Regions from separate parts of the Siminovitchia jepli genome, predicted to be linked through region 2. Evidence: riboswitches for the same ligand, from Rfam matches in the RefSeq annotation. Region 2 holds a riboswitch; the other holds the start of a gene.
The links. A riboswitch is a leader RNA that binds a small molecule or an ion and turns the genes downstream of it on or off. The one in region 2 is predicted to bind thiamine pyrophosphate.
Positions count from the first base shown of each region.

Region 1 (5,392 bases), on a different contig from region 2:
AAAAAGGCTCCAAAAGAAGGGCTTGAACCAAGCCCTACCGGATACGGGTTCATGTCCGTTACGGAAAACGAAGGGGAAAAGAAACGGAAAGATGATGAAGAAAATGAATCGTTGTATGGAATGGAAAAAGGGACAAGCCTTGAATCTGCAGATTTTCCTGTAACCGACAATCCTTATTTCAGCGATCAGGAAGGGGTGTAGACATGGCAAAAAAAGAAAGATTGAATGAAGAAGCGGCTCCCAATAACAACATGTCTTATGCCGATATACAACGGTCTTTAAACTACGAAACCGCGGAACAGCTTTCCGATGATGGAGAAAGAAACAAGCTGGCCAAAAGACGAGGCTTAACCAAAGGTTAAAGCGCAATAATCAGTGGGGGTTTTTTCATCCCCCACTGATTGTCAGTTGAACCAATCGCCATCTGTCACCACCTCTATCGATTCACCCCAATAGCTTGGCTGCCAACGACTTGGCTTTGGCAGTATCTTTTGTGCCATGGACAAGCAGGCGGCCGTCGCGGAATAAAACAATCCGATGCCCGTCAAATTGACAGGCCACTAGATGCGGGTTGGATATAAGATTTGTTACAATCGGGCGAATGGTTTTGGAAAGCGAGCCGAGCTCCACTGTCCGTTCACGTGACAATGTGATTTGCACCGTATCCCGGCCGCATAAAATTGCTGTTTTCGTTTGTTTCTCTTTGGACAAAAATGGAAATACAGCCTGTTCAGAACAACTTGGACAATCCGGGCGCCGCAGCGGCCTTACATCAATGGCCGCTTGATCGCCCGTCCAAAGATCAAATGATTTCAGCCTGTAATCCACTTCTTCTCCTACAATATATTTGAATGCATTTGCCACCTGATGGGCTGCAACCACCTGGATGATCGGACTGATTACCCCTGCTGTATCACAGGTGAGCGTTTGCGGCGGCAGCGTATTGAGCAGACAATGGAGGCAAGGCCGATCTTTCCAGCCAATTGAATAGATCAGTCCATAACTGGCTACCACTGCCCCCATAAAAAACGGTATATTCACTTTTCTGGACGCATCATTCATTAACAGTCTCGTTTCGATATTGTCTGTCGCATCCACAATCAGTGTTTTTCCCTTGGCAAGCACTTCGGCATTTTCTGCTGTTACATCCGCAACAATCGTTTCAATGTCGACTCCGCTGTTAATCTCGCCAAGCCGTTTTTTGGCTGCAACCGCTTTTGGAAGCTGGTCCATTACATCTTGTTCGGTATAAAGCTGCTGTCTTTGCAAATTGCTCCAATCAAGAATATCCCGATCTACAATTGTCAGTTTCCCTGCTCCTGCACGAACCAGCATTTCGGCACTCGCCGATCCAAGCGCTCCTGCTCCGACAATTAAAATATGGGACTGAGCAATTTTCTTTTGTCCGGATTCACCGATCGGTTCAAATAGCACTTGCCTCGAATAACGGCTATTCACGATGAAAGCAATCCTTCAACCGGACTGCTCGGCACCGCATAATCCCTCTCTTCGATCCGGCCGGCTTCAAATCCGAGCCGGCCGGCTTCAATGGCCAGCTTCATGGCAAGGGCCATCTTCACCGGATCCTTTGCTCCCGAAACGGCAGTGTTTAACAATACGGCGTCCGCTCCCAATTCCATTGCGTAAGCCGCATCCTTCGGAGAACCGATTCCTGCATCAATAATGACGGGAACCGTTGATTGCTCAATAATAAATTTGAGGTTTAAAGGGTTTAAAATTCCCCGTCCCGAGCCAATTGGGGAAGCGCCCGGCATGACTGCATGTACACCGAGTTCTTGCAATCTTTTAGCGAGCACGACATCGTCTGAAGTATAAGCAAGTACAGTAAAACCCTCCTCCAAAAGCATTTCAGAAGCTTTCAGCGTTTCAACAGGGTCAGGAAGCAGCGATCGGTCACAGCCGATAATCTCCACTTTTACCATATCGCATAAACCGGATGCACGTGCAAGGTTTGCCGTCCTGACCGCTTCCTCTGCCGTTTTGGCACCTGCGGTATTTGGAAGAAGTGTATACTTTGTCAAATCAAGCATTTCCAAGAAATTGGGCTGGGAAGATTCAAATACATTCATCCTTCTTACGGCAAACGTAAGAATTTCAGCCTCCGATACGCGAACTGCTTCTTTTTGTATTTCGAATGAAGGGTATTTTCCGGTACCTAACAACAATCTTGAACGAAATGTTTTTTCTCCTATTTTTAACATGCTTATCCTCCTCCTACAAAATGGATCATTTCAATTTCATCCCGTTCACGGATCTGTTTTCCATAATCGGACTTTTGAACAATTTCCTTGTTTACTTCAACGATCACAATCCTTTCGGACAAGCGAAGATGGCCCAGCAAATCATGGACGGTCGACACACTTTCGGGCAGCTTATAAGACTGGCCGTTTAATTTTATTTCCATCTGTCTTCCCCCTCTCATATAATAAACTGGCAAGCCTCATGATAAGATTCCGCGGCAGAGACAGGAACCTCGCTGTCAAAAATCGATGACATGACGGCAATGCCTGCGGCCCCCGCTGCATTCAGTTGAAGAATATGCTTCGGTTGAATGCCTCCAATCGCGTAAATCTCGGTGTCATCATGTTTCTCGGCAATTTCTGATAACTCTTGAAGCCCGCGCGGGGGCAAATGCCTTTTGCTGGCTGTTTCAAATACATGCCCATATAATATCCAATCAGCTCCGCGCCTGATTGCCTGATCAGCCTCTGCCGCAGAATGGACGGAACAACCCGCTAATAGCCGGGGAAACCGGCTTTTTACCATTTGAACATCCAACCCGTGCCCCGGAAGATGCACTTTTCGAATGTTTGCCGCCACAGCTACATCAATCCGATCGTTTATGATAAGCTTTTCGGAAGAGACTCCCCCATTCAATACAAATTGGATCAGCTTCATACATTCATCGGCCGTTTTTGATTTTTCCCTGATGATAAAATGATCGACAAACGGCTCTGCTTCCACCATTATTTTTCCTAATTTTTCGATCGGCCACCTATCATTTGTAACAGCTATCAGCTTCAACGGCATTCCCCCTTTAAACGCAAAAAACCACTTTCCACAAAGGAAAGCGGCCATAATTGTCACACAATCGGCATGCCACTTCCCTCCGCAGGTTCCAGCCTGTTCAGGTGATAAGGGTATCAGAGTACACACTCTTCTCTCAGTCCTTTTTAAGGATTCCCCCAGTGTTTCTTGCATTTATGAATATTCTTGTAATCATGATAGCATTAACCCGGCAAATTTGAAAGCTTCCTAAATTTCTTTTGTGATCTCTTCATAAAATTGGTCATACTGGTCCGCCACTTCAAAGTCCAATGCCGTCAGTCCACGGGCTCTCCAGGAAGAAATTTTGAGGGTCACAAGCTTGTAGTCGATCGATATAAAAGGGTGGTGCTGCGCTTTTTCCGAGGCCTGTGCCACTTTGTTTACAAATTCGATACCTTTTAAATAGTCGCGGAAACGATACTTTCTCACAATCCATTTTTCATCAACAAGTTTCCAATTGCCATTTTTCTCCAATTTCGCCGCTATTTCTTCCTGCGACAACCGCTTCATAAATATCCCTCCAAAATAAGAATATCATCATTTTTGGCGAGCAAAATAAATTTCAATTGGCACGTAAAACGAATGATTGGACGTGCTGTTGCAAACACATTATCATCTTTTATAAGAGAAACCAAGGAGTGATTCAATTGTTAAAATCACCTGACATAAAACTGTTTGCCGGCACCCCGTTGTCTGTTCTCGATTTGGCCCCCATTACAGAAGGAAGCACGGCAACAGAAGCTTTTAAAAACAGCGTGGAATTGGCACAGCATGTCGAACGTTTTGGATTCAATCGCTACTGGCTTGCCGAGCATCACAACATGCCCGGCATCGCCAGTTCGGCTACATCGGTTCTCATAGGACATATTGCAGGCTCCACAAAATCCATCCGTGTCGGAGCGGGCGGGATCATGCTCCCGAACCATGCGACACTTGTCATCGCTGAACAATTTGGAACCCTGGAATCGCTGTATCCCGGCAGGATTGATTTAGGCCTCGGACGGGCGCCGGGAAGCGATCAGGCAACCGCCTATGCACTCAGGCGGACGCTCAACAGGGGAGCTGAAGAGTTTCCGCAGCAGGTGGAGGAGCTGGAGGATTATTTCCATGGCAAAGCACAGGTGCGCGCCATCCCCGGTGAAGGCCTGAAAATTCCGATTTGGCTGCTTGGTTCAAGTGACTTCAGCGCCCGGCTGGCCGCTTATAAGGGGCTGCCATTTTCTTTTGCCAGCCATTTTGCCCCTCAATACACTATACCGGCCATACAGCTTTATAAAAATAATTTTCGTCCATCGGCCACTTTAGACCGCCCTTATGCGATGGTCGGAGTCAACGTGATAGCGGCTGATACGGATGAAAAAGCAGCCTGGCTTGCCACATCCCAACAGCAGCAATTCCTGAGCCTGGTACGCAATATGCCGTCGCAATTAAAGCCTCCAATTGAAGATATAGAAAAAGTCTGGTCGCCTTTTGAAAAGGCATCTGTCGAGCAAACGCTTGATCCAAATTCCACCATTATTGGAAACCCGGATACAGTGAAGCAAAAGCTCAAAGCGTTTATTGACAGGACTGAAGCAGATGAAGTCATCATCAACTCGCAGATCTATTATCAGGAAGACCGTTTGCGCTCGTATGAAATACTGGCCGAAATGATGGACTGATTTTGCCTCAGTGAAAAAGCAGATCTACTCTGTTTTTTATTCCTGACAATTACCAAAGAGCAATTGCACCGTCCGTTCTTGATTCTGTTCCGGCCACCAACACGCCCGTTTTGGGATTTCTCCATATAATTTGTCCCCGGCCGAAATTATTTGTCTCAAGGGCAATCCGAATATCATGTCCCTGGAATGCCAAGCTTTCCGCAAAATGGTGAGGGAAACGATGTTCCACTTCCACCGTTTTCCCTTTAATCCATTGCCAACGCGGTGCATCAAGCGCTGCCTGAGGATGAAGCCCGAAATCTACAGAGTTCATAATCACCTGGACATGGCCTTGGGGCTGCATGAATCCGCCCATTACGCCAAACGGGCCGACCGCTTCATCGCATTTCGTCAAAAATCCGGGGATGATGGTATGAAATGTTTTCTTTCCGCCTTCAAGGGCATTCACATGGTTCGGATCCAAAGAGAAGTTTTTCCCGCGGTTTTGCAGGGCGATGCCCGTGCCAGGGACAACCAAGCCGGAACCAAATCCCATATAATTGCTCTGGATAAAGGAAACCATATTCCCTTCTTTATCGGCAGTCGCCAAATAAACCGTTCCCCCGGTAGACGGCCTGCCCGGTTCCGGCATGCTTGCTTCGGTCGTAATCAGCTTGCGTCTC
Region 1 is NZ_JBFEGN010000028.1:16,592-21,983, reverse strand. Features, by position in the region: gene AB1L08_RS11205 (hypothetical protein) at 1-201, shown strand, start outside; gene AB1L08_RS11200 (hypothetical protein) at 204-362, shown strand; gene AB1L08_RS11195 (ThiF family adenylyltransferase) at 445-1,458, opposite strand; gene AB1L08_RS11190 (thiazole synthase) at 1,455-2,222, opposite strand; gene thiS (sulfur carrier protein ThiS) at 2,225-2,425, opposite strand; gene AB1L08_RS11180 (thiamine phosphate synthase) at 2,440-3,045, opposite strand; TPP riboswitch at 3,109-3,218, opposite strand; gene AB1L08_RS11175 (4a-hydroxytetrahydrobiopterin dehydratase) at 3,277-3,579, opposite strand; gene AB1L08_RS11170 (LLM class flavin-dependent oxidoreductase) at 3,717-4,730, shown strand; gene AB1L08_RS11165 (gamma-glutamyltransferase family protein) at 4,780-5,392, opposite strand, start outside.
Region 1: another riboswitch for thiamine pyrophosphate. It lies ahead of AB1L08_RS11180 (thiamine phosphate synthase); the one in region 2 lies ahead of thiT (energy-coupled thiamine transporter ThiT).

Region 2 (5,392 bases):
GCTTCACCTGATTTTTGCGTTGTAGTGACGCCTTCTTCGACAGATTTCACACTAACAACCGTAGCTTCTTGCATATTTTTAATAATATTGGATATTTCATTTGTGGCTTGACTGCTTCTTTCTGCAAGTTTGCGGACTTCATCGGCCACGACAGCAAATCCCCGTCCTTGTTCTCCGGCCCTCGCAGCTTCTATTGCTGCGTTTAGGGCAAGGAGGTTTGTCTGATCGGCAATATCATTAATGACTTCAATAATTTCTCCAATTTTCTTGGAATCCTCTTCGAGCCGGGACATTTGGGTACTCACCATGGCGGCTCCTTCAACGGAGGACTGGACAACCTGTCCTCCTTCTTTGGCAATTTTAATCGTTTTATTTGATAATTCGGCTGCTTGTTCGGTATTTTGGGCAACCGAGTTTATGGCATCCGCCAGTTCTTTAAATAATTCATTGATTGTTTGCGCAGCGTTCGCCTGATTTGTACTTGCACTGGCAATCTCTTCGGTGCTGGCCGAAACCTGCTCGGCGGAAGCTGATAAATTTTCGGAAGCACTTAAAATGTTTTGAATTGTGGCCCTTAAATTTCCAACCATTTTATTGACGGAACGGGCCAGAGTGCCTACTTCATCCTTTGTACGTATATTTACCGTTTCGGATAAATCACCATCAGCCACTTTTTCCACTAATCGAGCCACTTGTCCAAGCGGACGGGAAATAACTTTTGCAATGAAGATGCCGAATAATATACTTAGCAAACATATGAAAGCAGTAATACCTGCCACTACCATGAGAGTAGTTAAATACACTTTTTGGGCTTTCTGTTGGGCCTTTTCGGCAGCAGCCGCATCCAACTCCATTAGCGCATCCAATTCATTGATCATCCCGTTTTGAGTATTGAGCAGGCCGCCGTTAAGGCTTAACAAGTATTCCGTGTTCTTGCCGTCAATCACCAGCTGAACTGCACGATCATATAAATTATTGTGTGCTTCCCATATATTATTGAATCTGTTTATTTTATCTTCCTGCTCATATGACAATTGGTGTTTACTGTATGCGCTGACATGTGCTTCAATTTTTTCTCGGATTTTTTTTACATCTGCGATTAATTTTTCGGTTTCCTGTTCCGTTTGGGCCAAGTATAAATCCCTGCTGGCCAATCTCAACTGTTGAACCAGGTCCCGGGCTTCCGCAACTTCCTGTATCGGTTTCAAGTTATTGTTAAACATGCCGGAAATTCCATTATTTAATGCGCCCATTTGGGACAAGGCTATAACTCCAGTACCTACTTGGAATAATGCCAAAATAAGAAAAGCTGATATCAATTTCACCGATGTTTTTAGATTATAAAACCAATTCAATAACTTCTTCATAATTACACCTGCTCCTAGTACAAAATATTTTCAAAAAATATATTTCCTCTCAACAATTTATTGAAAGGCTCTCCTATTAATTTTATTGCATCACCTCTAAAGTTTTCCAAACAAAAGAATGCCCATTCTTATTGGATTGATAGCATTAATGTAACAGGCTTCTTATTTGACATAACAAAAAATCTGGTTGGCTATATTAATTTAATCGGCATAAATCCAAAGAATTGAAGTCTTCTGATTCAGATAATATCCAGATCTTAAAAAAGTTATTCCATGGAGGTTTTAATAGATTTTTGTCGGGAAATGTCAGATAGCTATACCCTCCAAGGCCTTTTTGCTTCAATCCGCGCTTCTATGTGAGGTTTGACAATTGGGGCAAGCGCCAAACCATCAGGTGTATGTTAAATTATGTTGCCAATCAGAATGGAGAGCCTGTCTATCAAATGGGGATCAGGAGCTGAATGGCTGGCAATAATATGGACGTGCCTCAAACTTTCTATAACAAAGATTGCAATTTTTTTAAAATCAACTACAATTAAGTAGAGTAGAAATTGAATCGGCGTACCAGGGGGAGCTTTTTGCTGAGAGTGGATTCGTTCCAGACCCTTCGAACCTGTTGGTTAATTCCAGCGCAGGGATGGTGATAGAGTTGAGGGCAATGTAGTTTATTGTCTTTGTTCCCCTATGGTTACGATCGGTCATTACATCATGGGGGGTTTTTTATATGGGAAGGAAAAAGATGTCATTACGTGCACTGATGGAGGTATCGATTTTTGCCGCTTTTGCGATGATGCTGGATATGATTCCATCGATTCAAGTAACGCCGGCGATCAAGTTTTCATTTGCCATGGTCCCGATTTTTATCGTGGCGCTCCGCTGGGGAATCAAGGCCGGCTTTGCATCGGGATTTTTGTGGGGACTGCTGCAGGTTGTTCTGGGGGATGCCGCAGGACAAATATTAACTCCCCTGCAAGGGTTTATTGAATATTTTGTTGCATTCAGCTTTGTCGGTGCAGCAGGATTGTTGGCACCCGCAATGAAAAATGCTGTGAAGTCTGAAGGGAAAATGATGATGGTCCTGATTTTGTTTGTGGCTATATTCTTGGGCGGCTTTGCGAGATATGTTTGGCATTTTATTGCCGGAATTATTTTTTGGGGAAAATTTGCACCTCCGGGCCAATCCGCTTTTCTATATTCACTGATATCAAACGGTACTTCTTACATCGCATCTTCCCTGGCGTGCTTTATCGTGATTGCATTGCTTGTCACGACGGCACCACGCTTGCTTCAAGTAAAATAATTGAAAAAGGCGCATTTTTTCTATGCGTCTTTTTTCATGATAAAAATCTGGCCCTCACTTCCGGTGGCGGAAGCATGCAGCTTTCTTTTTTGCCAAACCATTTATAACGGTTTTTTGCAATGAGGTCATAAAAGGGGTTACGGATGGGAGAAGGTATCATGATCAAAGGATAAAGCCATTTCCACGGCGCATTTAAATACCGGCCTATTCGGAGTACCGCCGCAGATTTATAATAGACTTTGTCTTCTTCTATAACAATCATGCTGTCGACATGGCTGGGAACATTTTGTGCCTTTAACAGTTTTTGTCCGATGTCACTTTGCAAAGAGGCGAAATGAATGTTTCCTTTCGGATCGTTTTTTATAATAAATTGGACACTCGCATCACAAAAATTGCACTCACCGTCAAACAATACGATTGGATGCATTTTTACAACCCTCCCAATGGAATCTTCTTTTACTTTAACCCATTTTGCGATATTGAAACAATGGAATATGCAGTTCAATTTACACGACGGTTCTGTTGAAGTACGCTTAGTATAAAAGGAAAAAGGAGAGGAAGGAAATGGATTTAAATGAGTGGTATGAAAAAGGGCTGACGCCAGATGAATATATCGGAACGCTGGAGTACCATAAAGATGGATTTTTGGGCATTTATGAGCAATTTACCCCGTCGGAAGATGATAGATTTTTCCAATCTGTCAAAGACAAAAATTTGCGGGTAGTGGCACTCGCGGAACCGTGGTGCGGACATTGCATGCTCAATGTTCCTGTGTTGCTCCGCCTGGCTGAAAAAACAGGCATGTCGGCCCGTTTTTTGCTGCGGGATGAAAATCTGGATCTGATGGATCAATATTTGACAAATGAAAAGCGGGTTATTCCAATCTTTATTTTTATTGATGAAAATGGAAACGAAGCGGCGAAATGGGGCCCCATCACAGAGTCTACAAGAAAATTTGTCGACGAGTTCAGAAAAGACCTGCCTCCCAAAGAGGATCCCGGCTATGACGAAAAGTTTAAAGTAATGGTAAAACAAGTAGCCAAATCCTTTAGGGAGAATCCGGATTTTTGGAACAACTCTTATGATGATATGAGAAGGGTACTCTCAAGCGTTTAATAAGGAGGAGGTGATCTCCTCCTTATTGAATTTGGTTTGTGAAAGCGCTGTCTTTAGTACTGGGCATAAAAGAATGGCTTTTATAATCAATCATGCAAGAAAATTAGACAAGACCCATTATTACAACAGTTTCAGATACATATCAAGTTTTGTCAGGTTGTAAAATGATTGTAAAATATCCCAAATAATTGACCTGAAAGCCCCTTTCATATCGAAATTATTGGAATTATTATAAAAAATATAAAGTTTGAAAGGGGGAGTTCGAAATGGTTCGGAGTGCAAGGAAAATTGTTCTTTGTTTGATCCTGTCTCTTTTGTTAGTACCGTCTTTTTCATACTCAGATAATACTAGAGTACATGCTGAACAGGTAACGGCTCCTGGCCACCAATTGCAAAATGGAGTGACACAGCCAACATATTCCTATGTGGATGCGATCAAAGAAACCATTTTTGTCGAGTCTGCATTGGACAGCGATGAAAATGGGGAACCGGATCGGATTGCGATTGATATTATGCGGCCAAAAGAAACAGAAGAAGGATTGAAAGTTCCCGTCATCATGGATGCAAGCCCATATTATGAGAGGTTGGGACGCGGGAATGAGTCCCAAGTCAAAGATCCGGATGGTGATGGAATCAACGATGTGTTTCCTTTGTTTTACGACAACTACTTTGTACCGAGAGGCTATGCGGTCGTTTTAGTTGATATGGTGGGAACAAACAACTCGGACGGCTGTCCGACAACCGGAGGTTACGAAGAGACTGAAAGCGTCAAAGTGGCCATTGAGTGGTTAAACGGAAAAGGAAAAGCTTGGGATAAGGACGGCAACGAAGTAAAAGCGGACTGGTCTACCGGAAAAGTGGGCATGATTGGAAAGTCTTATGATGGTACACTGGCAAATGCCGTTGCCGCCACTGGTGTGGAAGGATTGGAAACAATCGTTCCGATTGGCGCCATCAGCAGTTGGTATTACTATTACCGTTATGAAGGCATCCTGTTCAGCCGCAACGGTCCGGGAGGGCTCGCCAGCAGGGTGACAAACAGCAAACGAGTGCAGCAATGTGCCCCCATCCGCGAAAAAATAAGAGTTGCGGCCGATGACGATACCGGAAATTATAACGAATTTTGGGCTGAGCGGAATTACTATAAAGATGCTGATAAAGTCAAAGCAAGCGTTTTCGTCATCCACGGATTGAACGATTACAACGTGAAAGCCAATCACTTTTCCAAGTGGTGGGAAGCATTGGCTGAAAACGATGTACCGAGGAAATTATGGCTTACACAAACGGGCCATGTAGATCCATTTGATTTTAGAAGAGCCGAATGGGTGGATACTCTGCACCGCTGGTTCGATTATTGGCTCCTTGGAATTGAAAACGGTATCATGGATGAACCGATGGTAGATTTGGAAACCGGGCCTGGTGAGTGGGAAACGCATTCCAATTGGCCTGACGAGAATTCAAAAGTTGCCAAGCTAAGGCTTGCTCCCGGGGCTGAAAATTTACCGGGAACATTGACAACCGGACCCGTAAACGGGAATGATACCCAAACATTCACGGATAACCCCAATCAAACAGACACCCAAATGGTTCAAAACGAATTTACCGTGAA
Region 2 is NZ_JBFEGN010000008.1:81,236-86,627, reverse strand. Features, by position in the region: gene AB1L08_RS05940 (methyl-accepting chemotaxis protein) at 1-1,367, opposite strand, end outside; TPP riboswitch at 1,925-2,022, shown strand; gene thiT (energy-coupled thiamine transporter ThiT) at 2,092-2,667, shown strand; gene AB1L08_RS05930 (thiol-disulfide oxidoreductase DCC family protein) at 2,702-3,094, opposite strand; gene AB1L08_RS05925 (thioredoxin family protein) at 3,232-3,783, shown strand; gene AB1L08_RS05920 (Xaa-Pro dipeptidyl-peptidase) at 4,050-5,392, shown strand, end outside.